2 regions of the Candidatus Syntrophocurvum alkaliphilum genome follow, and region 1 is predicted to be linked to the other one. Evidence: a T-box and tRNA genes for the amino acid it is inferred to sense, from the RefSeq annotation. Region 1 holds a T-box; the other holds one or more tRNA genes.
What was found. The T-box of region 1 lies ahead of pheS (phenylalanine--tRNA ligase subunit alpha). A T-box ahead of a tRNA ligase gene usually reads a tRNA of that ligase, here a tRNA-Phe.
Positions count from the first base shown of each region.

Region 2: it encodes a tRNA-Phe, which carries the amino acid that the T-box ahead of pheS (phenylalanine--tRNA ligase subunit alpha) is inferred to sense. The anticodon was not compared.

Region 1 is NZ_CP046457.1:1,124,454-1,139,627, forward strand. Features, by position in the region: gene SYNTR_RS05500 (nucleoside kinase) at 1-1,431, opposite strand, end outside; gene pheT (phenylalanine--tRNA ligase subunit beta) at 1,742-3,796, opposite strand; gene pheS (phenylalanine--tRNA ligase subunit alpha) at 3,808-4,830, opposite strand; T-box leader at 4,873-5,101, opposite strand; gene SYNTR_RS05515 (TrmH family RNA methyltransferase) at 5,277-6,062, opposite strand; gene rplT (50S ribosomal protein L20) at 6,134-6,490, opposite strand; gene rpmI (50S ribosomal protein L35) at 6,509-6,706, opposite strand; gene infC (translation initiation factor IF-3) at 6,707-7,240, opposite strand; gene thrS (threonine--tRNA ligase) at 7,487-9,394, opposite strand; gene SYNTR_RS05540 (DUF445 domain-containing protein) at 9,416-10,018, opposite strand; gene ytxC (putative sporulation protein YtxC) at 10,183-11,094, opposite strand; gene SYNTR_RS05550 (PAS domain-containing protein) at 11,346-12,566, shown strand; gene SYNTR_RS05555 (DUF6125 family protein) at 12,652-13,404, opposite strand; gene SYNTR_RS05560 (glycoside hydrolase family 130 protein) at 13,987-15,144, opposite strand.
Region 2 is NZ_CP046457.1:1,230,056-1,245,229, reverse strand. Features, by position in the region: gene thrC (threonine synthase) at 1-1,056, shown strand, start outside; gene SYNTR_RS06005 (cofactor-independent phosphoglycerate mutase) at 1,114-2,328, opposite strand; gene splB (spore photoproduct lyase) at 2,487-3,512, opposite strand; gene kamA (lysine 2,3-aminomutase) at 3,523-4,797, opposite strand; gene ablB (putative beta-lysine N-acetyltransferase) at 4,952-5,902, opposite strand; gene kamA (lysine 2,3-aminomutase) at 5,871-7,133, opposite strand; gene SYNTR_RS05980 (hypothetical protein) at 7,504-7,686, opposite strand; gene SYNTR_RS05975 (hypothetical protein) at 7,855-8,031, shown strand; tRNA gene SYNTR_RS05970 (tRNA-Asp) at 8,115-8,190, shown strand; tRNA gene SYNTR_RS05965 (tRNA-Phe) at 8,299-8,374, shown strand; tRNA gene SYNTR_RS05960 (tRNA-Gly) at 8,383-8,457, shown strand; tRNA gene SYNTR_RS05955 (tRNA-Cys) at 8,571-8,646, shown strand; tRNA gene SYNTR_RS05950 (tRNA-Leu) at 8,687-8,775, shown strand; gene SYNTR_RS05945 (CCA tRNA nucleotidyltransferase) at 8,925-10,226, opposite strand; gene SYNTR_RS05940 (hypothetical protein) at 10,808-11,545, shown strand; gene SYNTR_RS05935 (SAVED domain-containing protein) at 11,622-12,143, shown strand; gene SYNTR_RS05930 (Card1-like endonuclease domain-containing protein) at 12,169-14,388, shown strand; gene SYNTR_RS05925 (GGDEF domain-containing protein) at 14,547-15,174, shown strand, end outside.

The sequences.
Region 1 (15,174 bases):
ATTTTTATCTTCACCTCGTCTTACCGAAGGCCATCTACTAATAGTACCTAAAGCTGAATATCCACGCGTTCTACTATCTCTAACCATTCGTCGAATTAAGCGACAATCGGTTGTAGGAATTCTATTGGTAGTATCAAGATTTAATTGAGTTAGTGCACTAATATATATTTTAAATTTTTTATCTTTAAATATTGATTTTGTTAAACGCTCATTCAAGGCATGAATACCCTCAATTATAATTGGTTCACCTTCTGGTACACTTAAAGGAACACCATAAGGCTCAGCTTTACCAGTTTTAAAATTATATATGGGAATTTCTACTTCTTCTCCTTTAATTAATTTGATTAAATGTTCATTAAATAAATCTAACTTTAAAGCTTCTAATGCTTCAAAATCATAATCCCCATTTTCATCTTTAGGAGTTAACTCACGATCTACAAAATAATTATCTAACGAAATTGATACTGGTCTTCTACCATTAACTCTTAACTGAACAAGTAAGCGCTGTGCTAATGTTGTCTTACCTGATGATGAAGGACCAGAAATCAATACTAATCTTATATTTGAATCATTACAGATCATATCTGCAAAACTAGCGATTTTTTTCTCATGTAATGCTTCATTTACCCTTATAATATCTCCTATATCCGAATTTTCAATAATATCATTTAGTGCTGCAACATGAGGAGTATTTAACATTTTAGCCCATGATTTAGATTCATTAAATATATTAGCTAACTTTGGTTGTTCAATGTAGTCTTTAATTGTAGTAGGATCATCTTTTTCTGGTGTTTGTAGTATAAGCCCTGGCTTATATTGCAAAAGCTTAAACTTATCCACCATTCCGGTAGAAGGTAACATAAACCCATAAGAATATTCATAAAAGCCATCAAGTTCATATACATGAACATTTACTTTATCTCTAAAATTTAATAGTCTAACCTTATCTAATTGTTCCTGTTGCTCAAAAATTTTAATTGCCTCTTTTTTATTTATAAGCTTTCTATTAATTGGTATATCTTTGGCAATTAAATCAGTTATTTTATTTTTTAAATTTTCTATTACATCCTTGGATATTTCTTCATCTTCAAATTCACAGTACAATCCATTAGATAAAGAATGCCTTACAATTAATTTTTTATGAGGATATAAATCATTAGAAGCTTTTAGTAATAAAAAAGCTGCAGTCCATCTATAAACTCTTAACCCCATTTCAGAAGTAATATCTATTAATTCTACAGTGCAAGGCTTTTCGAATCGATAGTTCAAATCTACTAAGCTTTTTTCTATTAATCCAGCTACTGGAGGTAATGCTAACTTACTTTCAATTTGGGAACAAAAATTCCTGAGCGTAATCCCCGATTCTACTTTAATTAATCCATAGTTTTTAATGTTTATTTCTATTTCAATATTATTTTTAGGATTAGTCATGCATATCGCCTCCTCTTCCCCTATGTTTTATATTATACCATTATAAAAATGAACTATATATTCTTATGAGGACTTACTATTTATATACTTGTTTAATTATTAAAAGAATCAAATATGTTATTAGTTATTATAAAGTTCTTATAACAAAAAAGAGTTAGTTAGAATAATTATCCGCACAAAAAAAACACAATAAAAGAGGGCCTCGCGCCCTCTTTTTCACGGCTGGTTAGAACCATTATTAACCGTGCTTTTATGGGTTTACTTTACTATATTCTCCTTTAGCTTGTTTAATTCTAATTTCCAATATTTTTTAACGTAAACTAGCATTAAACTTTTCTTCTAAAGTTTTGATTATTGTCTCTATTATGGGATTAACATCATCATCAGTTAATGTTCTCTCGAAAGATTGATAAGTCATTCTTAACGCTATACTTTTACAGCCTTCTGGAACCTGATCACCAGTATAAATATCAAAAATATGAATATTGGTTAATAGTTCTGAACCATTTGCCTTGACTACATCTAATACGTCAGCTGCTTTAATTTCATCATTTAATACTATTGCCAAATCTCTTTCTATTGTTGGAAACTTAGTTATAGGACTAGACATTCTCTTTTCTGTAGATAATTCGAAAAGCAAATCTAAATCAAGTTCAAAGGCACAAGCCCTTGGTTTAATATTAAAGTTTTCAAGAACTAGAGGGTGTACTTCCCCTATTATACCTAAATCTTGATTATTAACTTTAATTAACGCTGATCTACCTGGGTGATAAGCATTACCTTTAAACTCTTCAAAAGAATAATCTTTAATGCCCAACTGTAAAAATACTTCTTCAACTATTCCTTTTAAGTAGTAAAAATCCATTTCTGTTTTGCGATTAAGCCAGTTGTTATCAAGGCTACCTGCAACTATAGCTGCAACAGTTGGTTTTTCATCGGGTAGTTTATCAGTACTTTTAATAAACACAGATCCTATTTCAAATAATGCAAGATTAGTATTTTTTCTAGCTAAATTCCTACTTACTGTATCTAGTAAACCAGGTAACAAAATAGTTCTCATTACACTTTGTTCTTCAGATAATGGATTAGCTATAGTTACCACTTCTCTTAAAGGACTTTCTTCTGGCTCATTTATCATGTCAAAATATTTAGGGCTAATAAAGCTATAATTAATCACTTCATAAAGATAATGTGATAATAATAATTTAAGATTTTCTGTGAATTTTTGCTTTTTATTAAGCCCACCTTCAGTACCACTAGAAGCAGGTAGAACAGATGGAATATTATCATATCCATACAACCTAGCCACCTCTTCTATTAGATCAACTTCCATCTCTATATCAGGACGATATGATGGTACATCAATAACAAACTTATTACCTTTATCAGTAACATTGAATTTTAGTTTAAGTAAATAATTTTTTATTTCTTCAGCAGTTAACTCAGTTCCCAAAATAAAATTCACTCGTTCTGGTCTTAGCTCAACTTTTTTTAATTCAACAACTTTAGGATAAGCATCACATATACCTTTAACTACTTCTCCATTAGCTATATCTTGTATTAATTGAGTAGCTCTATTTATAGCATAGATTACTCCATTTACATCTGCACCCTTTTCAAAACGAACTGATGAATCACTACGCAATCCAAGTCTTTTAGAGGTTTTCCTAATACTTATACCTTCAAAGTTTGCTGATTCTAATAAAACTGTTACCGTACTATCATTTATTTCAGTGCTCTCTCCACCCATTACACCAGCTAATGCGACTGGAGTGTCACCTTCAGTAATTACTAACATTTGACTATCAAGCTCCCGCTCTACACCATCTAAAGTTGTCAGTTTTTCTTGGTCTTTAGCCCTTCTAACAATAATATGTTTTTTTTCAGACAATAAATCATAGTCAAAACCATGTAGTGGCTGGTTAGTTTCTAACATTACATAGTTTGTTATATCAACTATATTATTTATAGGGCGTATGCCAGAATTAATTAATTTATCCTGTAGCCATTGTGGTGATTCTTCTACCTTAACATTTTTAATTACTCTAGCAGCATATCTTTTGCATAAGTCAACATCATTAATGTCTACCTTTATGTAATCATTAACATCTTCACTGTTTTCTTCTATTTTTATCTCTGGTAGTTTTAATTTTGTTTCATTTAATGCTGCCACTTCACGAGCTAAATTTATTAAACCTAAGCAATCACCTCTATTAGGAGTTAAATCCAGATCTAAAATCTCATCATTGCTAACTTTTTCAACACCCTCTATTGCTATACCTGCCATAGTTAAATTATGTGCAATATCTTCTGATGTCCATTTAGTATCTACATATTCTTTTAACCAATTTAGTGAAACTCCCATTATAACACCTCCTAAAACTGAGTAAGAAAACGTTTATCATTATCATAAAATAGTCTCAAATCATTAATACCATATTTGAGCATAGCTATTCTTTCAATACCAAGTCCAAATGCAAAACCTGTAACCATATCTGGATCATAACCACCATATTTAAGAACTCGTGGATTTACTATGCCAGCCCCTAAAATTTCTAACCATCCAGTTTGAGAACAAACTCTACATCCATCACCTTTACACATAACACATGAAATATCCATTTCTGCACTAGGTTCAGTAAATGGAAAAAAGCTAGGTCTAAAACGCACCCTTACATCGTCACCGAATACCTTTTGTGCAAAAAGCATTAAAGTAGCTTTTAAATTTGCAAATGTAACTCTTTCATCAATTAATAACCCTTCAATTTGATTAAACATAGGTGAGTGTGTAGCATCATCATCTTTTCTATACACTTTTCCCGGCACAATTATCTTTACTGGCACTTCTGGTGCTAATTTTTCCATAGTCCTAACCTGTACCGGTGAAGTGTGAGTACGAAGTAATACATCTTCACTTATGTAAAAGGTATCTTGCATATCCCTAGCTGGATGATCTTTAGGAACATTTAATGCCTCAAAGTTATAGTAATCTAATTCTATTTCTGGTCCTTCTGCTACACTAAATCCCATACTTATAAATATATCTTTAATTTCATTTGTAACTTTAGTAACCGGATGTATTCTACCACTAGCAACGGGTACCCCTGGTAGAGTTACATCAATTTTTTCTTTAAGCAATCTCTCTTCGAGCTGTTTGTTCTCTAACTCCTTAGCTCGTTTATCTAGCAACCCCTCTAATTTAGCCTTAACATCATTTGCAGATTTACCAACCTGAGCTCTTTCTTCAGGGGACAGATCTTTCAAGCCTCTTAAAAGTAAAGTAATTTCCCCTTTTCGACCTAATATTTTAACTTTTATCTCGTTTAATACATCCAGTTTATCTGCTTGTCTTATTCGATTTACCACTGAACTCTCAATTTCTTTTAATTTTTCAAGCATTTTTAAACCTCCTTACCAGAAAATAAAAAAACTTCCATCCTATAAAGGGACGAAAGTATATTCCGCGGTACCACCCAAATTAGCTGGTATAATATACATTACACCAACTCTCTTCATTACCTTAACGGTGGCAACCGGATCGACCTACTATGATTCAATCTACTGCTCCCAGGTGAATTCGCATAACATTCCCATAACTGTACTTACAGTCCATGATACAGTCTCCCTGTATGGTTCACATTATGATACTAATCCTGTTCATTGCATTTGATATTATTGAGTTATAAGCATTTTATATAATAAATAATAAACAATACAACCAGATGATTCAAAAAGGCGCCACAGGTTATTTGCCTGTTCTGACATATTGTGTACCCTCCTAAAGTATAGGAACAACCAAACTTACGTTGATTATATCATACGAAATTTTCTAAAACAAGGAGCGGCTAACTATTCCTGCGCTGTCTGAATGTTTCACTTATTATAATACCACAGGCTATAGCAACATTCAAAGAATCAACTTGTTCATCAATTGGTATTTTAAAATAAAGCTGACATTCATCTTTAACTTCTCTACTTACTCCACTGGCTTCACTGCCCATAACTACAACCATACTTTGGTTAAAATCTACATTATAAAAATCATTTTCAGTTCTAAGATCTGTACAAGCAATAGTATAACCTTTGTCTTTTAGTAATCTTAAGTGTTGAATACCTATATTAGTAAATACTGGTATTTTAAAAATCCCTCCCATAGTTGACCTTACGACTTTAGGACTGAAAGGATCTACATTACCAGGTGTTAACAATACTCCATCAACTTTCATAGCCCAAGCTGTTCTTATTATCGAACCTAAATTACCTGGATCTGCAATTTGATCAAGTAACAAAAAAATATTATTTGCTTCTATTACATCTATTAAAGAGCACTCTGGTTTTTGCACAATAGCAGCAATACCTTGGGGTGTTTCTGTAGTACAAATATGATTTAATAAATTTGTATCAATATTGTACCAATCTATTTGAGGGTTTTCCAAAATATAGTCCCTAAATTCATCAACTAAATCATCCATTAAAAAAACCTTTTTAGTTAATTTAGTTTCTTTAAGTGCTTCTTCAACTATTTTTTTACCTTCAATAAAAAAAGCATTTTCTTGCTGCCTAGTTTTTTTGTTTCGTAATTTATATGCTAGCTTTATCTCTTTGTTGTCTTTTGATGTTATTACTTTCATGTAACCACCTTATTATAGATAAAAGAGTATGACCTAGTCATACTCTTTTTATGAATGATTATTTATTGCTCCTAGTTAGCAGCTTTTTTAGAAGCCTCAGCTAACTCACTAAATGCTTGAGGATCACCAATAGCTAATTCAGATAGCATTTTACGATTTACCTCAATTCCAGCCACTTTAAGACCATGCATCATTTTGCTATAGGTAGTCCCATTTTCACGGGCTGCTGCATTAATACGAGCAATCCATAGTTTTCTAAAATCTCTTTTCTTCAGCTTTCTATGAATATAGGCATATTGTCCAGATTTCATCACCTGTTGATTAGCTACTTTAAAAAGTTTAGACTTACTTCCTCTATAACCTTTGGCTGCTTTTAAAATTTTTTTATGTCTTTTACGAGCACTTACTCCTCGTTTTATTCTTGGCATTATTACTACCTCCTGTCACTATTTATAGGGAATTAATCTATATATTTTTTTCGTTTCTGCCTTACTTACCAAATCTGGTTTACGAATTCTTCTTTTTCTTTTAGGTGGTTTATGTCCTAAAAGATGACTTCCAAAAGCTTTTGATCTTTTAATCTTGCCTTTGGCGGTTTTCTTAAATCTTTTTGCAGCTCCTCTATGACTTTTCATTTTTGACATTTATTCTGCCTCCTTACTGACATTATCCTGTTTTGGAACAAGAATCATTACCATATTTCTTCCCTCAACTTTAGGAGGTTTTTCAACAGATGATATATCAGATAATTGCTCAGCAAACTTTTCTGATATCTGTTTTCCAATTTCTGGATGAGTGATTTGTCTTCCTCTAAACATAATAGTAAATTTTACTTTATCACCAGAATTTAAAAACTTGCGAGCATTTTTTGTTTTTGTTTGAAAATCATGTTCATCAATATTAGGTCTCATTTTTACTTCTTTAATAGATATTACTTTTTGTTTTTTCCTAGCTTCCTTTTCTCTTTTACTTTGTTCAAATTTATGTTTTCCATAATCCATTAAACGACATACTGGTGGGTTAGCTGACGGCGCAATCTCTACTAAGTCAAATCCCCTGTTTTGTGCAGTTTCTTGAGCCTCTCTTACTGGCACAATACCTAATTGCTGGCCTTCTTCATCGACTAGCCTAACCTCTTTAGCCCTAATTTCCTCATTTACTCTCCAATCCTTACTAATAAGAATTTCACCTCCTGAGTTTAATAAATAAAAAAAGCGAGTTTGTAAAAACCCGCTTTTTATTTCAATAATACTACTTTTGCAATCTATTATACATTTAATAATGCAACTGTATATTACTGAAATACCTTACGAACTTTCGTAGTAAGGTGAGAAGCTGGCTTCTACTTAATATTCCAAATCATAGTTTAGCACAAATGGTCCTGCCATGCAATGCTGATTGAATTTTTTCTATAATAGTTAATACTATGATGTTTTATTTGCTATCTCATCTTTAATCCTAGCCTTAAACTCTTTTATGTTAATAGCTCCTAAATCTCCTTCTTTACGCTTTCTTACCGCAACAGCTTCTGATTCTATTTCTTTATCTCCCACAATTAGTAAATAAGGAATTTTCATAAGCTGACCTTCCCTTATTTTATATCCAGTTTTCTCACTTCTGCTATCAACTTCCACCCTAATGCCTTCTGCTTTAAGTTCTTCGTAGACTTTCTGGGCATAATCATGATGTTTATCAGTAATAGGTAAAATTCTAGCTTGTACAGGTGCTAACCATGTAGGAAATGCTCCACCATAATGCTCTGTAAGTATTCCTATAAATCTTTCAATACTACCATATACAACACGGTGAATCATAACTGGTCTGTGTCTTTCTCCATCTTCACCAACATATGTTAAATCAAATTTTTCTGGAAATTGAAAATCTAATTGGATAGTTCCACATTGCCATGTTCTATCGAGAGAATCTTGAAGATGAAAATCTATTTTAGGCCCATAAAAAGCACCATCACCTTCATTTACCTTATAGTCAATACCCTTCTCATCCAATGCTTGTCTTAAAGAACCAATTGCAAAATCCCAAATCTCATCAGAACCCATGGAATCTTCAGGGCGAGTAGATAGTTCTACATGATATGGAAAACCAAACAAACTATAGAAATGATCTATAATATCAATAACAGCTTTGATTTCATCTATAATTTGATTTGGTAGCATAAAAATATGAGCATCATCTTGTGTAAATGCACGTACCCTCATTAACCCATGAAGAACACCTGATTTTTCATGTCTATGAACTAAACCCATTTCACCTGTTCTTAAAGGTAAATCCTTATAGCTATAAAGGTTCTGCTTATATACAAGAATTCCACCTGGACAGTTCATAGGTTTAATGGCAAAATCATTATCATCTATATTGGTGAAGTACATATTTTCTTTATAGTGATCCCAATGTCCAGACTTTTCCCATAATTCACGATTTAATATAATAGGAGTACGTATTTCTTCATATCCTGCTTTTTCGTGTTCATCACGCCAAAATTTTTCTAGCTCATTTCTTAAAATCATACCCTTAGGTAAGAAAAATGGAAAGCCAGGCCCTTCTTCTAATACAACAAATAGTCCTAATTCTTTTCCTAATTTTCTATGATCACGCTTTTTGGCTTCTTCAAGCTTAAATAAATGATCATCTAGCATTTCCTTTTTAGGGAAAGATGTACCATATATTCTTTGCAGCATTTTCCTTTGCTCATCACCACGCCAATAAGCTCCAGCAAGGTTCATAAGCTTTATTGCTTTTAATTTGCCAGTTGTTGGTACATGTGGTCCTGCACATAAATCTACAAACTCACTTTGTTCATATATACTTATTACTTCATCTTCAGGCAATTCTTCTATCAACTCAACCTTATAATCTTCATTGCATTCTTTGAAAAATTTTATAGCTTCTTGTTTAGATAATTCTTTTCTAATAAATGGAATGTTTTCTTTAATTATTTTATTCATTTCTTTTTCTATAATATTTAAATCATCAGGGCTAAATGTATGGTTACTATCAAAATCATAATAATAACCTTTATCAATTGGTGGACCAATAGCAAGTTTACTTTCAGGCCATAATCGTTTAACAGCTTGTGCCATAACATGTGCACTAGAATGTCGATATACTTCTTTAGCCCTATCATCACTAAAATCTAATATCTCAAGCTGACCATCATGAAAAATAGGTGTATTTAGATCAATTAGTTCATCATTGAATACAGCAACCACAGCATTTTTAGCAAGCTTAGAACTAATATCCTTAGCAATTTCCTTCAAAGAGGTGCCTTTAGAATATTCACGTTTACTTCCATCATTTAAGGTTATAGTTATCATATAAATACCTCCTGAGTTATATTAAGTTATAGGAAAAAATACTAATATTAGCACTTGTATTACACCAATAAAAAAACCAAGTATTCCACCTAATAATTCTATAAATCGCAATTCTTTCGAAGTCGTTTCTCTTGTAAGTGTTTCTAAATCATCCAAATCAAGACTATTTATTCGTTCTGTAATTATATAACTTATTTTAACCTGGTTATTTAAATGTTCCTTACCTGAGATAAAAACTTGTCCAATTATATTTGATGCTTCTTGTCGCATTACTTTTTCTAAAAGTTCAAGTATATAGTTATTTATACGTGTTGGTAAAAATTTAGGCAAATTTGCATTTACCCTTAGTTTAATCAAATCTATTATTTTTTCTATTAACTTTTCCTGTAATTCTGGTGTATTTGCTCTATCTATCACATCGTTTAAAGACAAAAGCTCACTTTCAACTAGTTCTCCTATCTTAATTGCAATATCAGCCCTTCTTGTAGGAAGTAAACCTTGTATCTTTAACCCTAAAATATTTATCGGATTTTGAGGCCAAAATAATAGTTTTATAGCAACTACATTAGTTAAATATCCTATAAATGCACTAATCAAAGGAATAGCTAATAATTGATATTGCATTAAAATCACCTATCTATGTTTCCTTAAGAATATACCAGATTTTGTTTTTTACCGCAATAAAGAGAGTCAGGTAAGCAAACCTGACTCTTCTATTATGCTATAATTTTATTAAATCACCAAACTAAATCTTACTTAGTAATCAAAAGAAGTACAATATTTATTAGCTATTGTTCAATCTGTGATTTTAATTTTAAACATCGGTCACAGTTAGAGCAGTTAACTATTTTTTCATTAAAAACTTTTTTTATTATTTCCACTGGTTCACTATAATCTATGGCACTTGTATTATGCAAAACAATCTTTTGTGGAGAAATAGTAATTAAAATACTGATTAAAACATCATCTAAACTAGTATCATTCATAATAATATCATCTAAATAATAATCAATATATTTTTCTTCAATTTTCACTCCATTACCATCCCACAAATAAAACAGACCATCTTCTTTCATAAATAAATTAACTTCAAATACTCTAGGAGGCTGAGTTTCAACAAAATATCTTAAAAGCTTAATAAACTCATTGTATTCTTTTTCATTTCTTAACTCTTCATAAGCTAATTCAATTGCAAACTTTATTTCTGTTAAATAATCCTGCATGCAAAAATTTATAAAGCCTTCTATAACTAAGAAATCATTATCTTCTATATACTTAAGAATTTTATTTGCAATCTTATTTTTGCGACTAAAGTTAAGCAATAAGTTTATACTATCGTTATTATTATATAATCGTAAAAATTCCAGTGATTTATAATAAACAATCTGCTTATCTTGATCTGAAATAACTTTATAATTTTTTATTATTTCCTTCCATAATAATTTCTTTTCCCAAGTTTCCGCGATATATTCAGCTAAAAGTTCTGACATTTGATGTTTAAATATATAAATAATATCATCTTGATTAAAATAACGATCTAATGTATAACCTTGTAATTCTAAATTTATTATGCTTGCATTTTCTTCTCTGTCCACCTTTATACCTAAATTATAGCCACGCTCCTGTAACCAAGAAAAATTGTCTTGTAAAAGGTCTAATAACCTATCACCATCAGTTATAATTTTTAATTTATAAGTCATAAAATTGACCTCCTAATGAAAGGTTAGTTTATTATATGTTTAGCATTTTTTCATTATTCAGCTTTAAAACCATTAAAATATGGAATAGGTTTTAAAAATAAATGAATTTTTTTGATTTAATACCAAATTAACCTTTAATCTATAACTTAATAATTAATTATTTTTTTCACAAAAATACATAAAAACCATTAACTAATATGTCATATTTTGTTACAATAGGGCATGGTAAATTTTTATTGGGGGTATAAGGATTGGTTAACACACAAGAAATTAAAAATTTATTTAGCGAAATAATTTTTCAACTAAACCTTCCTGTTGCTATTTATACTATAAAAGGTGATTTTTTAACATGTAACAACTCTTTTACAAATAGATCAGGCTATACTTATAAAGAATTACTAAACTTTAAATTATCTGATATTTCTAGTTTTACTAACACTAGTTTAACTACCTATTTTGATAATTTCTATGATTACAGAGATTTTTTAACCAATAAATACTATAAGGAAGAGACATTAAAAACAAAAGACGATACAGAATTTTTAATTTCTATTGAAAGATACTCAGTTAATTGGCCTGAAGAACAAAGCACAATTTTACTTATTACAGATATATCACTTTCCAAAAAAGCAGAATTAATTACATTAAATGAATACGAAGAATTAAAAGCTTCCTACCAACAAATAGAAGCAATGAACCAAGAATTAGAATTTTATCAAATTAAACTCAAAGAAAAAACCATAGCTAGTGAAAGAGAACTAAAATATTTAGAAACAGCACTTTGGGGAGCAAATATTGGACTATGGGAATATGATATAAAATCACATAGCTTTTTTATTAATGAAAAAGCTTCACAAATACTAGGATATAGCCACTTATGGGAAAAAGGTTATATAACCTATGACGAATGGGCTTTTAATTTACATGATGAGGATAAAGATTATGTTTTAAAAGCATTTAATGAGCATGTTAATGATGATTCAAAATATTACGAGACACGATATCGTGTTAATATATCACCGGATCAATGGAAATGGATTTTAGCTAGAGGAAAAGCAACTCAAAGAGTTAGTAATGGTAGAGCTACTAAAATTGTTGGCACCATACAAGACATAACTAACTTTAGAAAAGATGAAATCATAAAATCAATAATTTTAAGTGCTATATCAGATCATGTTCTTTTACAAAATACTGATCACACTATTATATGGGCTAATGAAGCTGCAGCAGCCTCTGTTAAACTAAAACCAGAAGATCTTATTAATAAAAAATGTTATGAAATTTGGCATCAGCGTAAAACCCCTTGTGAAAACTGTCCAGTTGAATATGCTATTAAAAATGGTAAAACAAATTCAACTGAAATTTATACACCTGATAATAGAAGTTTTTTTATAAAAGCTTACCCTATTTTTGATGAAATGAAAAATATTACTAGTATTGTTGAAGTAACTACAGAAACCACTCATTTATAATGAATTCCTTATAATTTTAAAAACAAAAATACACAAAAGTTAATCTATAACTTTTGTGTATTTAAATAACCTTTTAAGAAAAAATTTATTTTTCTTCCTCTAAAGTAAAACGCCAAGCACAGAACCATTCATCTGGATGTTCATCAGGAGGACATCCTATACATTCAGTTTTTATTCGTGAATCAACTTGCTTCGCAAAATTAGTGTATTCTACTACTCCAGCAGATTTGCAAGGATAATCATCTAATCCCTGTCTTTTACGGGCTGATTGAACTCTACAGTCATTCATTTGAAATACAATAGCATTTTCAGATTCATCAATTATAGATTGAACATTTACCCGAGAGTAAAGTCTAAATTGTAATGCTTGTTTTAACCCCTCTATACCTGCTTTCTCTGGTAAGTTTAAAAACCTTTTAATACTCCAGGCTTCAAAAGGAGAAAAACGTGTCCAACATGTATCATTACAACGCTTTGCATCATACATATCAGTTGAAAACTCAACAGATTGGAACCATACCCCATCATTAGCTAACCAATTAACACCAAGAGCATCAATTAATTCAATAAGTTTTTCCCGTGGCATCTCTAGTAATGGTTTTGGTATACCCTCCTCAACTTCAAAATTTAAAACCTTTGATAGTCGCTTCAACTGAATACTATAACTTTTACTATAAGCTACATCTAAAATTTCTAAAGCCTTATCAAATCCTTTTTGATGCTCAACCTCTTTAAACCAAAGAACATGATGTGTAGTTATCCGATGAAACATATCGATTACAAGCCTAGCTAAATCCTTCTGTTCTAACTCCTCAGGTCTCATTACCTTATTATCCATCTAAACCCCTCCCCCAATAATTTACATTTTAATAATACCTATTACATTGTATTTCCAAATATTACTTCAAATGCTTATTTATAGTATAATACATCTTGTAAAAAACGTAAATTATGGCAATATATTTTTATATTCTTATTTTAGGCTAAAAATTAATGGTATGAAATTCTTAGGTAAAAAATGGAGTTAACTTCATGGATTTTATTTGCAAAAAAAAAGGCCGGTTTTTACCAGCCAAGTATAATTTGAGAATCTTAAAAGAAGCTTGAAAAACAACAAATGTTATGTGTTAAATATTACCATCATTGTTATTTGTTGTCAAGGGGTGGATTTAATTATTTTCTATATTTATATTTAAATTTTTTTTGTTAATACTTATTTTTTAAAAAAGAAAAATCGGAATTAAAAAATCCCGATTTATAAGCTCAATTTTAATGAATATCCTGCAATGTTTGCTATATCAAGTGCAAAAAACAGGGGTTATTGTAGATGGTAATATGTTAATAAAAAAAATACCCTCACAAAATTGGAGAGGGTCTCCTTATTGATTTAAAATTTGAACAGGTTATGATTACAGTATGCTCATAGAGAATATAAATGTTCCCCTGTTAATGGGTTCAGGCGGAAGATATTACACATCTCATTTAAAATTTGTATATTTGTCAGCCCGACATTCATGACTGTATCATTGCCACCATAATATATAGCTACTGTACCGTCCTTGCCAGTTAATGCACCACAACTGAATACTACATTAGGAACATGGACATAATCAGTCTCTCTTACTAAACAATCACTTACACTAGGCATTAATAACGGTTTGGCACTAACTCGAAGTTTACTTGGATTTGTTGGTTCTTCAAGATCATGGAATGCCACGCCTAAGGTATATGGGTTGCCAGCCATGGTTGAACGCACACCATGAAATATATTCAACCACCCATATGGAGTCTTTATAGGTGGACTACCTGGTCCGATTTTTGCTTGGTATGCACTTGGTCCGTGACCACTTCTCATGATTACACTACCGATTTCCCATGGTCCGGTAGGACTTGGCGCAAAACCTACGCATATTTCCCCAAATGAGCCACCTATGTGACCGGAGCCTTTAACCTCCCTGTCTTTGTCATTTGGACGAAGCAAGGCTCTCCATGTTTCATTTTTATCAGGTTCAGGAAATATAACAACATTACGCATATCCTGCTCGGATATTGGGCCATAGCGAATAACAGTCTTAAAGTCTTTGGTTATGGCCATCATAACCTTGACTCTATCAGGAATTTTTTCGTGGTATGCACTATAAGTCAATACATATAATTCGCTCCCAATAGGGTTAACCCTAATATCTTCCACACCACCAGCCTCGGATTCAATAACTGATTTTATATTAACACCTTCAGCATATATATCATTTTCTATCGCAGGTAATAAAAATGGTTTGGGGTCAACTATCCAACCATTTACACCATTATCGCTTAAAGCTTTTCCTATTACACTACGACCATCAGCAATGTGGGAACGAAAAAGCATTATTGTTTGATTATTACCATTCGCACCTGTTACTTTTGCCACTCCTGCATTGTGTACTGTGTATGTATATAAACGACAATCATTACCCCAGACTTTATTGACATCATGGCATGTTAATATTGGGTTACCAGAGTAACGTAAAACTGGTTCATTAATTGTTACTGTTCCCTCAAATCCATTTAACTCAACATGTGCTCCCACGCAGCCCATTTCACTTCTCCTTTACATTTACAGAATAAT
Region 2 (15,174 bases), 110 kb from region 1:
TTAGAAGGTTTTAAAGATGTAGAAGGTACCAAAATAATAGTGTTTTTCCCAGAAGATGGAGTTAGTGAAGTCCAAAAACAACAAATGATTACCCAAGAAGGTAATAATGTATTTGTATCTGCGGTAAAAGGTAACTTTGATGATGCTCAAAGTGGAGTTAAAAATATGTTTAGTAATATGCAAGTAGCGGAAATATTAAATAAAAATAATAAAAAATTATCTTCGGCTAATTCAATTAATTGGGGGAGACTCTTACCTCAGATAGTTTACTACATCAGTGCTTACATAGATTTAAGAACCCAAGGTAATATTGCAAAAGGAGAAAAAATAAACTTTGTTGTTCCAACTGGTAACTTTGGTAATATACTAGCCGGTTTTTATGCTATGAAAATGGGAGTACCAATAAATAAGCTAATATGTGCAGCAAATGCTAATAATGTTTTAACCGAATTTATTAATACTGGAACATACAATAAAAATCGTAATTTTGAAAAAACCCTATCACCATCAATGGATATTCTAATTTCATCTAATTTAGAAAGATTACTTTACGAACTAACAAATCATGATTCCATCAAAGTTAGTAAATGGATGGAAGAATTAAAGGATTCGGGTATCTATAAAATAGATGAACAAATTCATGATAAAATAAAACAAATATTTTGGTCAGACTATAGTACAGATCAAGAAACCTTAGATACCATAAAAGAATGTTGGGAAAAAGACCACTACTTATTAGATACCCATACGGCTGTTGCTAAAGATGTTTATGAAAAATACACTAAAGAAACAAAAGATGCAACTAAGACAGTAATTATCTCTACAGCTAGTCCATACAAATTTGGAAGTAGTGTAGCTAAGGCTGTACTAGATAAGGAAGTTATAAATAACAAAAATGAATTTGAAATACTAAATATACTTAAAGAAAAAACCAATATAAAAATACCAGAAGGACTTAAAAATTTAGATAAACGTGAAATACGACATACATGGGTAAGCACCAGAGATGAACTTGAAAAAACAGTACTTAATTTCTTAAATATAAAGGATAAATAAAAGCAAAATAATACGTATAAAAAAAGCCGCAGTATTTTACTGCGGCTTTAAACTCTTTTATTTAGTGCCTAAGAAAAAATAAGATATTAGTTCATGACCCTTTTTAAAATGCATTCCATTTTCACATAATTCCTCATCATAGGTTTTACTTTCATTAACCCATCTTAAATCCTTATCATAAATCATAAAAGGTACAGAATCATTAGTATGAGTTTTTTCAGATATTGGAGTATAATGATCAGGTAAAAGCATAATGCGTAATTTATCAAAGCTGTCTAAATCATTAACTGCTCTTCCAATGACCTCTTTATCAATTTGCTCTATTGACCAAACCTTACTATCCACATCACCTTGATGACCTGCTTCATCGGGAGATTCTATGTGTACAAATACAAAATCTTTCCCATTTTTCAATTCATTAATAGCTGCTTCACCTTTACCGGCAAAATTTGTTTCTACAGCACCAGTTGCACCTTCAACATCTATAATATCAAGTCCGGAGGCAATTCCTAGTCCCTTTACTAAATCAACAGCAGCAACTACAGAGCCATTAAGATTATATAATTCTTTAATACTAGGAAGAATTAATTTACTACCTTCACCCCATAGCCATATAGAATTAGCAGGCTTCAATCCCTTTTTCATACGAGCTAGATTAACTGGATGGTCTTTTAAGATAGCTGCACTCTTAACCATTAAATCATAAATTAGTGAACTACCTTCTCCTTTAGGCAGGTTATCACTTATTTTCTTTTCAGATAAATCATGGGGGGGAGTTAAGTTTAAGGTATCCAAAATATTATTTTTCCATACCATTACATGCCTATAACTCATACCGGCATAAAAGTTAATTATTTCAGTTCCTAATTCCTTATTAATAGCTCCAATTAACTGAGCTGCTTCCTCAGTACTTATTTCACCACCACTATAATCAACCATTGTTTTTTCACTATAATCTTCTTCATCAGATAAGGTAACCAAATTACACCTTAATGCCATATCATTTTCATCTAATTTTATACCCATGCTAACAGCCTCTATAGGCGATCTGCCAGTATAGTAAACCTCGGGATTATAACCTATAACCGAAAGGTTTGCCACATCACTTCCAGGTGGAAATCCCGGGGGAATTGTTTGGGCAGTGCCAATAATAGAGCTACTAGCTAAAAAATCAATATTTGGTGTATTAGCATATTGCAGAGGTGTTTTGTTACCTAAAGCCTCGATTTTATAATCTGCCATTCCGTCTGCTACTATTAACAGATACTTCATATTAATATCAACTCCTGTGAATAATTGCTACTATAGTATATCATTTATAAAAGCTTAAGTGTGACATGTAAACACAAAAAACAAGATAAATGAAACAGGGGACGGTTCTTTGTTCTATTGATGATAGAACAAAGAACCGTCCCCTGTTTCATTTATCTTTAAATAACATACTTAATTTCAGAGCCGGGAAACATATCATTAATATTTTCTCTAAAAAAATTTTCCATATCTTTTAGCATATCCTTGGTGTAGACATACTTACCATAACCAAACTGACCATACTTAAATTGTCGGTCCTTTTCTTCATCCATAGATAATTTAGTATCAGGAAAAACTTCTATAATATTTGAACGAGCTTTACGGGTAAATCTATGGGATATAACCTCAAAATCTATTTCTGAATAGTCTCTATCACCTAACTGATACTTCATATCAACTAAAAGTCTCTTATAATCTTCTTTCCAACCGTTTTCTAAAACTACTGGAGCAATAATAACACCACTTGGATATCCATGCTTTACTACACGAGAAAGAGTTTCTAATCGCGTTGCTAGTTTAGGTGTACGATGTTCATAATTTTTAATAACCTTATCAGAGTTTATACTAAAACGTATTCGCGTATGCTTCTTATGATCTATATCAAGTAAAGTATCTACCTGATTAAACTTAGTAACAAAACGAAGTCTACCTAATTCTTCACTAGCAAAAAACTCAATTGCTTTTTTTAATGCTCCACTATAAGGTTCAACTGGTATAGGGTCTGATGTAGCAGCTGCTTCAAAAAAAGTAACATCAGGCTTTCTTTCCTCTATATACTTTTTTGCCTGGGCTAAAATATCATCTACATTTACATATACTCTAGTATATGGTTTTTTACCCATTTGAGTATTGAGATAGCAGTACTCACATATACCTTCACAACCAGTAACCAAAGGCAACTGATAATGAGCTGAAGGCTTACAAGTGGCAAAATCCAAAGTGCGTCTTACTCCTACTACTAAGGTATTCTTTCCTTGAAAAAAGGCTTCCCTAGAATCCTTACCAGGAATACCAGTAACCCTATTATGTGATTTTAAAAAATCAATAGGTATATCTTCTTTCCTTAATTTTTTTATAATTTCTTTACCTATAGGATAATCTAGTGCTTCTTTTTCAAAAAAAACTCTTTTAGCTTTAATACCCATAAAACCTCCACTAATACGTTTTAAATCGGTTTCTTCGCATCTGCCGTATATTACCTTCAGGTATAAGTCTTCCTTTTCCTTCATACATTATTCTCTCAATCCCTACTTTAGGATCATCATAATGCTTTTTGCACTCCTCACAATTATTACAATGATTAACTACCCTTTCTTCCGGCTCTGGATAACTACTTATCATGCCTTCATAATTTCTCAAAACTACCATATGATCAGACTGCGAAATCATATATTGTGGTGAAACAGGAATCTTACCCCCTCCACCAGGAGCATCAATAACATAAGTAGGTACTGCTAAACCAGAAGTATGTCCTCTTAAAAACTCTATAATTTCAATACCTTGAGCTACAGAAGTTCTAAAATGGGCAAGACCACTTGAAATATCACATTGATATAAATAATAAGGACGCACCCGTATCTTAAGTAACTTATGAACAAGCTCTTTAATTATATAAGGACAATCATTAATACCTCTAAGAAGTACAGTTTGATTACCTAAAGGAAAACCAGCATCGGCTAATTTATCACATGCTATACTGCTTTCCTCAGTTATTTCATCAGGATGATTAAAATGAGTATTAATATATATCGGTTGGTACTTTTTAAGAATACTACATAATTCATCTGTAATTCTAAAAGGCAAAACTACTGGTGTTCTTGTGCCTATACGAATTATTTCTATATGCTTAATACTTCTAAGCTTTCTTAAAATTTTTTCAATATTAGCATCTGACATTAAAAGACTATCTCCACCAGAAATGATTACATCTCTAATAGATGGTGTTTCCTGCAAATAACGAAGTGCCTGATCTAACATCTCTACAGGTAGAGCCTTATCAGTAGTCCCAGCCATTCTGCGCCTAGTACAATGCCTACAATACATTGAACATTGATCCGTAACCAATAAAAGAGCTCTATCGGGATACCTATGAGTAATTCCCGGAACTGGTGAATCTACATCTTCAAACAAAGGATCATCCATATCATTATCATTATCTATTGAATTAATCTCAGTTACTGTAGGAATTGACTGTTTCCTAATGGGACACATAGGGTTCTCAGGATTCATTAGCATTGCATAATAAGGTGTTATAGCCATCCGTAAAAACTCCAAAGATTTACCAATGCCTTGTCGTTCTTCATCAGTTAAATTAACAATTTGTTCTAAATCTTCTATAGTTGTTATTCTATTTCGTAACTGCCACTGCCAACTATTCCAATCCTCCTTACTTACATCCTTATACAAAGAGGTCGCTACATAATTGCGCATTTAATTTACCTCCTGAAATCCTTTTATACTATTTTTAGTATAAAGATGTGAAATTAAGCATCAATTTTACAAAAAATATTAAATTCAAAGCAATAACTTATTTTTTAGCATAAAAAAAGAGCTAGTTTTTTCAACTAGCCCTTTTAAGAATTATCTAACAAATTTTTTGTGGATAGGTGCTTTTACACCATACATTCATATCTTCAAATCCACCTGAAATATTACAATTATTAACTAAAGTACCGGTATAACGATATCCATGTTTAGCAAAAACCATATTCATACCAAAAGAAGTACTTCTAGCAATAGTATAAAGACAATGTATATTTTTTTCAGGTAAAGTAGACTCCAAATTTTCCAAAAGTATGGATGCAAGTCCATTACCTTGTTCAGAAGAAAGTGTAGCAAAATCTGTCATTTCAGCACTTCCTACTGAATAATCTATTTCAGCAGAAGCTGCAGCTACTAACTTATCTTCAGCATTATATAACAAACCATATATAATATGATCTAATGTAGATTCAAGATAATTTGGATCACAAACTGGATATGGATATGTTGGGAAAACTTCTTTAAATAAACTTGCTAAATTATTCAAGTCTCCTGTATCCGCTGTTTTAAAACTATATCCATCTGGCATATTATTATTATTTTTTGCTTCCTCTGCTTTAGCTAAAACAGTTTCTAATACTGATAAATTTTCACTATGAGTCTTTGATTTGCCTCTATCTCCATAAAACCTTGAACATATAACAGCATTTTTCTTAAATCCAAAATAATCGTATATGACTGCCTCTGCACTAAAGCCATTATCAAGAAATAAACTAGAATTATTTTCGTCAATTTTTCCCCATACCTTACCAAACTCATTATAATTTGCTAAGTCATCAATGATACCTATAAATTCATTCATACCATCAGGATTAATAATATTAAAATCTAAAATTGAGATTCGTTCATTATATGGAGAAAAATCTAAATTAGCTCTAAAAAAATCCCCTTCTATTTCTCTTGTTATACCCCACCTAGATACATTTAACTGTTCATTGTTTTCAGTATAAATTTGTACATCATTAGTCTGTTTCATCATTATCCCTTCTTGCATTTCGTGTATTTCCTTCAGGTATAAGACTTATAGTATCATTATCATCACTATAAAGTTTCTCTAGTCCTATTATGTCCCGTTTTTTGTTTTTCTTACTATTACATATATTACAATCTGGTGGACATGTACAAGTTTGGTCTTCTGGCTCGGTATATACAGAGATTACACCTTCATAATTTCTAAGAATAGTTTTTCTTGAACCATAAGATAATAGATAATTTGGTTGTAGTGGAATTTTTCCTCCACCACCAGGAGCATCTACAACAAAAGTTGGTACTGAAAAACCAGAAGTATGACCTATTAAGGATTCTAATATTTCTACACCTTTAGAAATAGGAGTTCTAAAATGTTCAATACCTCTAGATAAATCACATTGATATAAATAATATGGTCTAACTCTATTTTTAACTAGAAGATGATTTAAATCTCTCATAATTACTGGACAATCATTTACATCCTTTAATAAAACTGATTGGTTACCTAAAGGAATACCAGCATCTGCTAACTTTCGAATAGCAGCCTTTGATTCTGGTGTAATTTCCATAGGATGATTAAAGTGAGTATTTACCCAAATTGGATGATACTTTTTAAGCATATCAACTAACTCATCATCAATTCGCATAGGAAGTACAACCGGAGTACGAGAACCAATCCTTATTACTTCCACATGTTTTATTTTTCTTAGTTCAGAAATAATTTTTTCTAGTCGCTTTGTTTCTAACAAAAATGGATCTCCACCTGATATAACTACATCTCTAATACTCTTATTTTCTTTTATATAATCAATGCCTTTTTGAATAGCAGATAATGATATAGTAGATCCTTCTTCTCCAACTTTTCTCTTTCTTGTACAATGACGACAATACATTGAACACTCATTAGTAGAAAGTAAAAGCACCCTATCTGGATATCTATGAGTTAACCCTGGTACGGGTGAATCAGCATCCTCATGTAATGGATCTTCTAAATCATAATCACTAGTATGTAGTTCTAGTTCACTAGGAATTGCTTGTATTCGAATAGGACATTTTGTGTTGCTACGATCCATAATTGATGCATAATATGGGGTAATTGCCATAGGGAAAAGATCTATTGCTTTTTTAATTTTGATTTCATTTTCCTTTGATATTTCAACAAACTTTTTTAATTCTTCTATAGTTGTTATATTATTTTTAATCTGCCATTTCCAATCATACCATTCATGATTTAAGTCTAGACTATCGACTTCCAAAGTATTAATAACTATACACCTCCAATAAATTTGAGCACCAAAAAGCATTTGCCAGTATATGCCAAAAATGGATATAAATTATAAGCTTTATGATATTATTTATTCTATTAGAAACACCTAATATATACAAATGCCATATAGATTAATATGCAATAACAAGTAGATTATTATAGGAACTATCAGGGAAAATTATAATATATATTTATTAATACTTTTATATTCTCCTAATACATACCCTAATTAAATGGCTATATTTAGGGGTGTATGAATAAAATCATGTAAAACAAATGTACTTAAAGATACTATTAGTATTATGAAGATATATTTAATTCATGACATTACACCGAGTGTCACTCGGTGTAATACTCAATTATTCAGGATATTTTTTTGAATATTTCTTAAAAGCATCCTTACCCTTAATGCTAAATTCTTGAAAAAGATTATTGAAATTGGCTAAAACAGCGGATGCATAGCTAAGTTTAAGTTTACCTTTGGCACTTGCTACTGATTCTTTATCCTTTTTATAACGACCCATCTGAACATCTTTGGGCATTTTATCACCTCCTTTAAATTAGTGTTTACTTGGTGAGTTTATATTATTAAAGCAATATGTTGGCTCATAATTTTTTTAATATGATACATAATTACTGTGAAAACTAGTGCATTGTGTTACGTTATATATTTATTTTCATATTATAAATAAAAGGGAGGAGGGGATAAAATGAAAATAAATAGAATGGTAAAAGTAATTGAAGCAAGATCATCTCGAGAACTAGAAAAACTAATTAATACATTTATATCTACAACTGATATGGAGGTAATAGAAATTAAGTATTCTATTACCAATGAGAAATTCACAGTACTAATCGAACTTAGAGAAGCACAATACTATGGATAATTCGTAAAAGAAAAATTTTAAAAAAATATTATCATGGTACTCTTGACTATACTAATGCCAGGTGATATAATTCTTAATGTTGCGGAGCTGTGGTGTAGCGGTTAACATGCCGGCCTGTCAAGCCGGAGATCGCGGGTTCAATTCCCGTCAGCTCCGCCATAAATTTACAAATGGATCTTAAAAAATATAAAATCTCTAAATTTACAATAACTATTGACTTTTTAACGAGCTCCATTTATAATGATTCTTGCACTAAAGAGTGCCTAAGCCTCGATAGCTCAGTCGGTAGAGCAGCGGACTGAAAATCCGCGTGTCGGTGGTTCGATTCCGCCTCGAGGCACCATTAGTTAAGCGGAAGTAGCTCAGTGGTAGAGCATCGCCTTGCCAAGGCGAGGGTCGAGAGTTCGAATCTCTTCTTCCGCTCCATTGATTATCTCGCGTTACAAAGGTAGCGCTTTTATTTTGCGATAAATATAACCATTGTTTTTCTTGCAATGGTCCCCCAAAATTGATATAATTAGCTTGCCCGAAATCACTATGGGCGGGTGGCGAAGAGGCTAACGCTGTGGTCTGCAAAATCACCATGCACCGGTTCGAATCCGGTCCCGCCCTCCATAGAATAAAAAATGGCAACAACAAATTAATAAGCTATCATGCCCGGGTGGCGGAATAGGCAGACGCACGGGACTTAAAATCCCGCGAGGTTAAACCCTCGTGCCGGTTCGACCCCGGCCTCGGGCACCATTATATAGGTAATTTGCTGAGACAGAGTTCTCAGCTTTTTTCTTTTTCTGTGTTTCTTTGTATTAGGTAAAAAAGTATTTAATTAAATCTTTTTTGCACCAAATTTGCACCTGAAATCATTCATTAGGAAGGTTTCTTTTATATGACATCTAGCAGTATTCATCTTGCACTATTTCTAGTAACTTATCTCTTCTATTAAATTCTGGATTTTCTAAAACCAATTCATGTAGTTTTTTTAAAATATCACCTATTTTAGGGCCTGGCTTAAAACCTAACTCCATTAAATCATACCCATTTATTTCTAAGTCAGCTATACTTAATACTTCATCACTTTCCAATATTTCTTTAACTAGCTTTTTATTATATTCAACATCACTTATAGCACTAGAATATTTACTTCCTTTAATATCAGCTATATGTAAATCAAATAAATCATCTATATTATCTGTTCCTACTCGATTTATAAATCTTTTAGCTTCAGCATGGCTTGAAAATCTATTTCTGTGCATATGTTCTTTAATTAAAATACTTACATTATTTATAGTTTTATTATCATATTTTAAACTTCTAAGTATATCTTCAGCCATTTGTGCTCCAACTTTTGGATGATTATAAAAATGACCAATATTATTTTCATCAATACTAAAAGTAACTGGTTTAGCTACATCATGTAAAAGAGCACCTAATCTAATATTTAACTTTTTAGGACTATGCTCTAATACTTCTAAAGTATGGCTAAAAACATCCTTATCATGATAGGGAGAATGTTGGTTGAAACCATATGAGTCTATTAACTCTGGTATAACATATTGCAAAAGCTCTAAACTAAATAATTGCTTAACACCATTAGCAGGATAATCTGAGAGCAAAATTTTTGAAAGCTCATCCCGAATCCTTTCGCTTGAAACATTATTAATTAAATGTGCATTTTTAAAAATACTTACTTTACTCTGCTCATCTTGCTTAAAATTTAATTCACATCCAAAACGAACAAATCGCATCATTCTAAGGGGATCTTCTTTTATCCTATCTACAGGGTCAAAATTAAACTTTATAATTATATTAAACAAATCATTTTTCCCATCACAAAAATCATAAATCTCACCATTAATATCCATAGCCAGTGAATTTATAGTAAAATCACGTTTTAATAAATTACTTTTTAACAGTTTATTAATATCCAAATTACTTTCACCACTATTAATAGAAGTAACCTCACAAGCATAGTTGCCATTAACAACTGTCAAAGTACCATGTTTTTCACCAGTACTTATAACCTTAGTAAATAGCCGCTTAATTTCATCTATTGTAGCAGTAGTAACTATATCAAAATCCTTAGGCTTTTTGTTAAGTAGGTAATCCCTTACACAACCCCCTACCAAAAAGCAATGGTTTCCAAAACTGTTAAGCTTATTAATTATAAAGTGTATTTCATCTGGTATATAAATCATTTTGCGTCACCCAGCTCATTTTTTGAAATCTTCTAATTTTTCATATTATATCAAATTTATAAATGGTTATTAGGACAAATCTATTACAATGTTTAATAAAAAATATCCACTTATTAGTAAGAATTTACTATTTTTAAGAGGTTATTGGCATATTATGGCGTATACAATTAATTATTAGATTTAATTAATTAAATGAAGTATTAATTATATTATTGTAATACATTTGTCATAGTTAAAAGAATAATTGGGTTTTATTATATAAACATAGTTATAATTTTTTCTTAAATAAGGGGGTGGGAAATAGAACCTAGGCTTTAAATAGCAATAAGTTTTCTTATCTTATGCTAAGTTGGATATATAAGATAAAAATTATATATCCTGATTAATATTTGATTATAATTTATAAAAAAACTTTAAGGGAGATGAGTATATGCAAACATATAAAATCTGCCATTAAAAGGGAAGGGACATAAAACAAGTTATTACCAAGGTTGATACAAATGACATATTAGAGGAATCTAACTTAGTTCAATTCCTCATTAAAGGATATGTAAAAATTGAATTTACAAAGGGAGATGTTTATGAAAAATAATAAATTAAACGTTTTATCAATCATGATATTAATAATAATATTCATGGTGTCAGGATGCTCTTGCTCTGATAATGGGCAGAAGAAAGAAGAAAATGAAACCAGTCATGAAAGCCAGATAGATTTTATAGAGTCATTGACAGCAGAGGATTTTAAAAATAAATGCTTAAGCAAACTGTTTGCTATAGAAAATGATGAAATTATGCCTGGTTTTACCTTAGAAGACTATGAAAGGTTTAAAGATTACCCAAAGTATAAAGATATTAATAATGATCCATTTCAGGAAGACGATGGCATTCATAGAAGTTATACAGTAATTGGTCGTGATATAGGCGACGGTGACTACCGCTCTTCATATGAATTAATGTCAGAAGATTTTATTGAAACTGGTAGGTTGTGCTTTTTCGGGAAAGAAGTAGCTGAAGAATACTATGAGGAACATTTAAATATATGTAACGCATCTTTTGTGAGTGTTACTCATTTAGTTTATAATAATGCAAAAAATCAAAATGCTGTTCAAGGTATAATTTATTTAAAACCTGAAAAAGAAAACGATCTTGGATTAAAACCAAATAAAGTATATAAAAGAGACATAGAGATTAGTTTTACAGAAAACGTTAGTTGTCTTGAAACTAATCAAACAGGACCCATGATTCATAGAGTAGTAGGTTTAGAAGAAGAGTTTACTTTAACTCCATATAAGGAACTTCCTGATATTATTGCCAGGTAGCCTACAGCATACATGATAGAGTTGCTGAACATGGTTCTGTATATTAAAAACATTTAGCTAACGAATGGAGGTTTATATGCCCTACTTAGACATTGTTTCTTACATCGGTTCAATTACTAGCATCATTGCATTTATACCAGTTTTATATGCTTTATGGCTACTAATAACTGTTACTAAGAAAAGAAAACAAGAGCTAGAAAGGATAAGGAGAGAGCCAGGACAAAGACCAGTATTTTTAATAGTAGATGCTTTAGTAGATCAAGATATTCAAGCACAAGTAGAAAATTACATTGCTAATCAACCTGAATTTGAACAGTTTAAAAGAAACGGTACAATTCCAAAAGACATGATTATATATTATAGCCATAATTATGAAATCAATAATAGTAATATTGATAAAATAGTTAAGGATATTAGAAAATCAAAAAGCCAGATACAAAAAAAAGGTGTAGATAAAATACATTTGTTTATGGCAGGTCCTATAATGTTAGCAGCAGTAATTGGTGCAGAACTTAGTAATATGACATCAACTCTGATATACCAAAACACTCCCAATAAAGGTTATGAATGTTGGGGACCTATGCAAAGACCAAATTAAATCTATTATTTAATAGGAGACTATTATGACAAGTAAAAAATATTTATCAATGATTATATTAATCAGTGACCAAACAATTCCTAATTTATTAAGTGTTATGCACTATAGACCAAACACTATCTATTTTATTCATAGTAAAGAAGAACGAATGATCAAACTCAAAAATGACCTAAAAACTACTATTTCTGAAGAAATCGATGAAGTTAAATTTATCGAAAAAAAACTACAAACTTTAGATCCAACTTCTAGTTATAATACTTGTTTGGAGATATTAAAAAATGAAAACCAAAAAACTATTATAAATGTTACTGGTGGCACAAAACTCATGTCTTTTGGAGCATTTCAAGCAGGTTTTGAAATGGATGCCCACATTATTTATGTAAATACAGATAACAACTGTTTTTTAAATATGAGAACAGGTGATATAGATGGATATTTACCAAAGCTAAGTATCCATCACTTTATTAGACTTAGAGGAAAAGCTTATGATGAAACATTAAATAATTTCTTAAAAGAAAAAAGACCACATTTAGAGCAAATTATTAATGACATTGTAAACATGAATGATAAATGGAAAGATTTTTGCAAATATTTTAATAAAGAAGATAATTACAATAAAACAGAACTCCTTATTCCTTCAATATATACATCAATTATATTTTTACTTAGTAAAGTTAACTTTATAAAAACAAACAAATTAAACATAAACTCTGATCATATTGAATGTATTATTAATAAAGATGTTAGGCATTGGTTTTTTAAACCTTACATGCCATCATTAATATACTCCTTTTATAAATTAATGAATCACAAAAATATAGATGATATTGGTATCAATAATTATTCTGAATTATATATAAGTACAAATTCTCAATTAAATATAATTCGCTATGCTAATGATTATAAAGCTACAACTGAATATTTAAATTCTATAGAAAATGAAGCCCGAAATATAGCTGGTATCTTTACTAACAAAACTCTAGTGATGGATAGTGATATAAGTAGAAAAGATAAATTTCAAAAAAGAGCTAGCCGTATGGGAATTAATATACTTAAAGCCAATATTGTAAATAAATATCCTGAAAAAATAATAGAAAAAGTTTTATTACCTGAAACACCTTCGAGGCAAGGTGTAGAATGTATGGTTTTACTAATAAGTGACCAAATAATACCTAATTATTTAGCTGTTTTAAAATTTAAACCCCGCAATATTTATTTTATATTTACAGAAGAATTTCGTTTTATAAAACTAATGGAGAACCTAAGCGATACTATAAAAAATAAATTACCAAATACAAACATTTATATTCGGGTAACTGATTCATTTGATGCAACAGTTAGTTATAAAATAAGCAAAGAAATCATAAATGAATATGGTAATAACAATACTATAATTAATGCAACCACTGGCACTAAACCTATGTCTTTTGGTGTATTACAAGCTGGGGTAGAAAAGAACTCTCATATTATATATGTTGATACACAAAATGGAGTAATTCTAAACACTGGTCAAACTGATTTACATTTCCTAGATGGAAATGATTTATTACCAAAACTAATTATAGATGATTATATCAAGCTATGTAGAGTAAAAATAAAATCAGAAGAAACAACAGAAGTATTAAAACATGAAAAAACATTAAGAGAATATGTGGACTTAGTTTTTAAATATATTGAAAGTTGGAGAGCAATATTCTCACGTATAAATAATCCCGAATTATTATCTAGAATCGATAATAAACTGTTATCAGGATTAAAAAAATTAGGTATTGTTAATAAATATGAAATTAAAGATAATAAAAAACCAGAACTTGAAGAAACAAATAGTTTTAGTAATTACAAAAGCATACTAAAAAAAGAGGGAACTCCCCTTGAATTATATACATACTTCACTGTTAAAGACTTTCCTGAAGTTGATGATATAAAGGTAAGTTTATCTTTTGATTGGAGTTTATCTGATATAGATCCACCCAATAATGAACTAGATGTAGTATTAAGCTGTAATTCTCGCCTAACAATTATTTCATGTAAAATTGGGAACTGGCAACTAAATGCATTAGAAGAGTTAGAAGTTTATGGGGACCTTTTAGGTGGTACTTTTGTAAACAAAATCTTAGTATACTACAATGAACCTAAGAATAATTTTACTGATCTCAAAGAAACAGCAATTGCTATGAGGATTAAATTAATTAAGTATTCTGATATTAAGCATGATTACAATATATTAAAAAAAGCTATATTATAATTTTATAATTTAAACAGTATTTATTATAAACTGCCTATTGATATATCAACAGGTAGTTTTTTTACGCAAATTATTATATTGTAATACTTCTGTCCTGTTTTAAAAATCCTATTAACTTTAAAATAACTATGCAAATAACTTATTTTAAACAGGAGGGAGTGAAAATTATTTTATTAGTTAGTAGAATACTGTTATTAATTGTAGCAATATTTAGTTATTTTTGGGGTAATAGAGATAAATATAAATCATATAAAAAAAGTAGCTATTTAGAGAGTATTGGATATATTTTTTTCATAATTGGTACATTAGCAGGAATAGCAAGTGTGATGCTTGATGTAACTAGACATTGTGAGCTCATATTTACTTTATCAATAACCATAGGATTTTTATTGATATATATATATTTACTTCAAGAAAAAGGGGTCTTAATAAAAAAGTTATCATATGATTCACTTACTAAGATATACACTCGAGATAAGGCATTAAAAATACTACAAAATATGAAAAAACATAACAGTAAAGAAAACTGCAACTTAAGTATAATGTTTTTAGACCTAGATCAATTTAAATTATATAACGATATGTTTGGTCATTTACAAGGAGATTTAATTCTATATGAAGTAGCTAAATATCTAAAATACCATTGTCGTAAAAATGATATCATTGCCCGGTATGGTGGAGATGAATTTATTATAATTTTACCTAATACATCAAGTGATGAAGCGTTAAAAATCAAACATAGGTTGCAAAATAACATAACGAATTATAATTGGCCACACGATATTG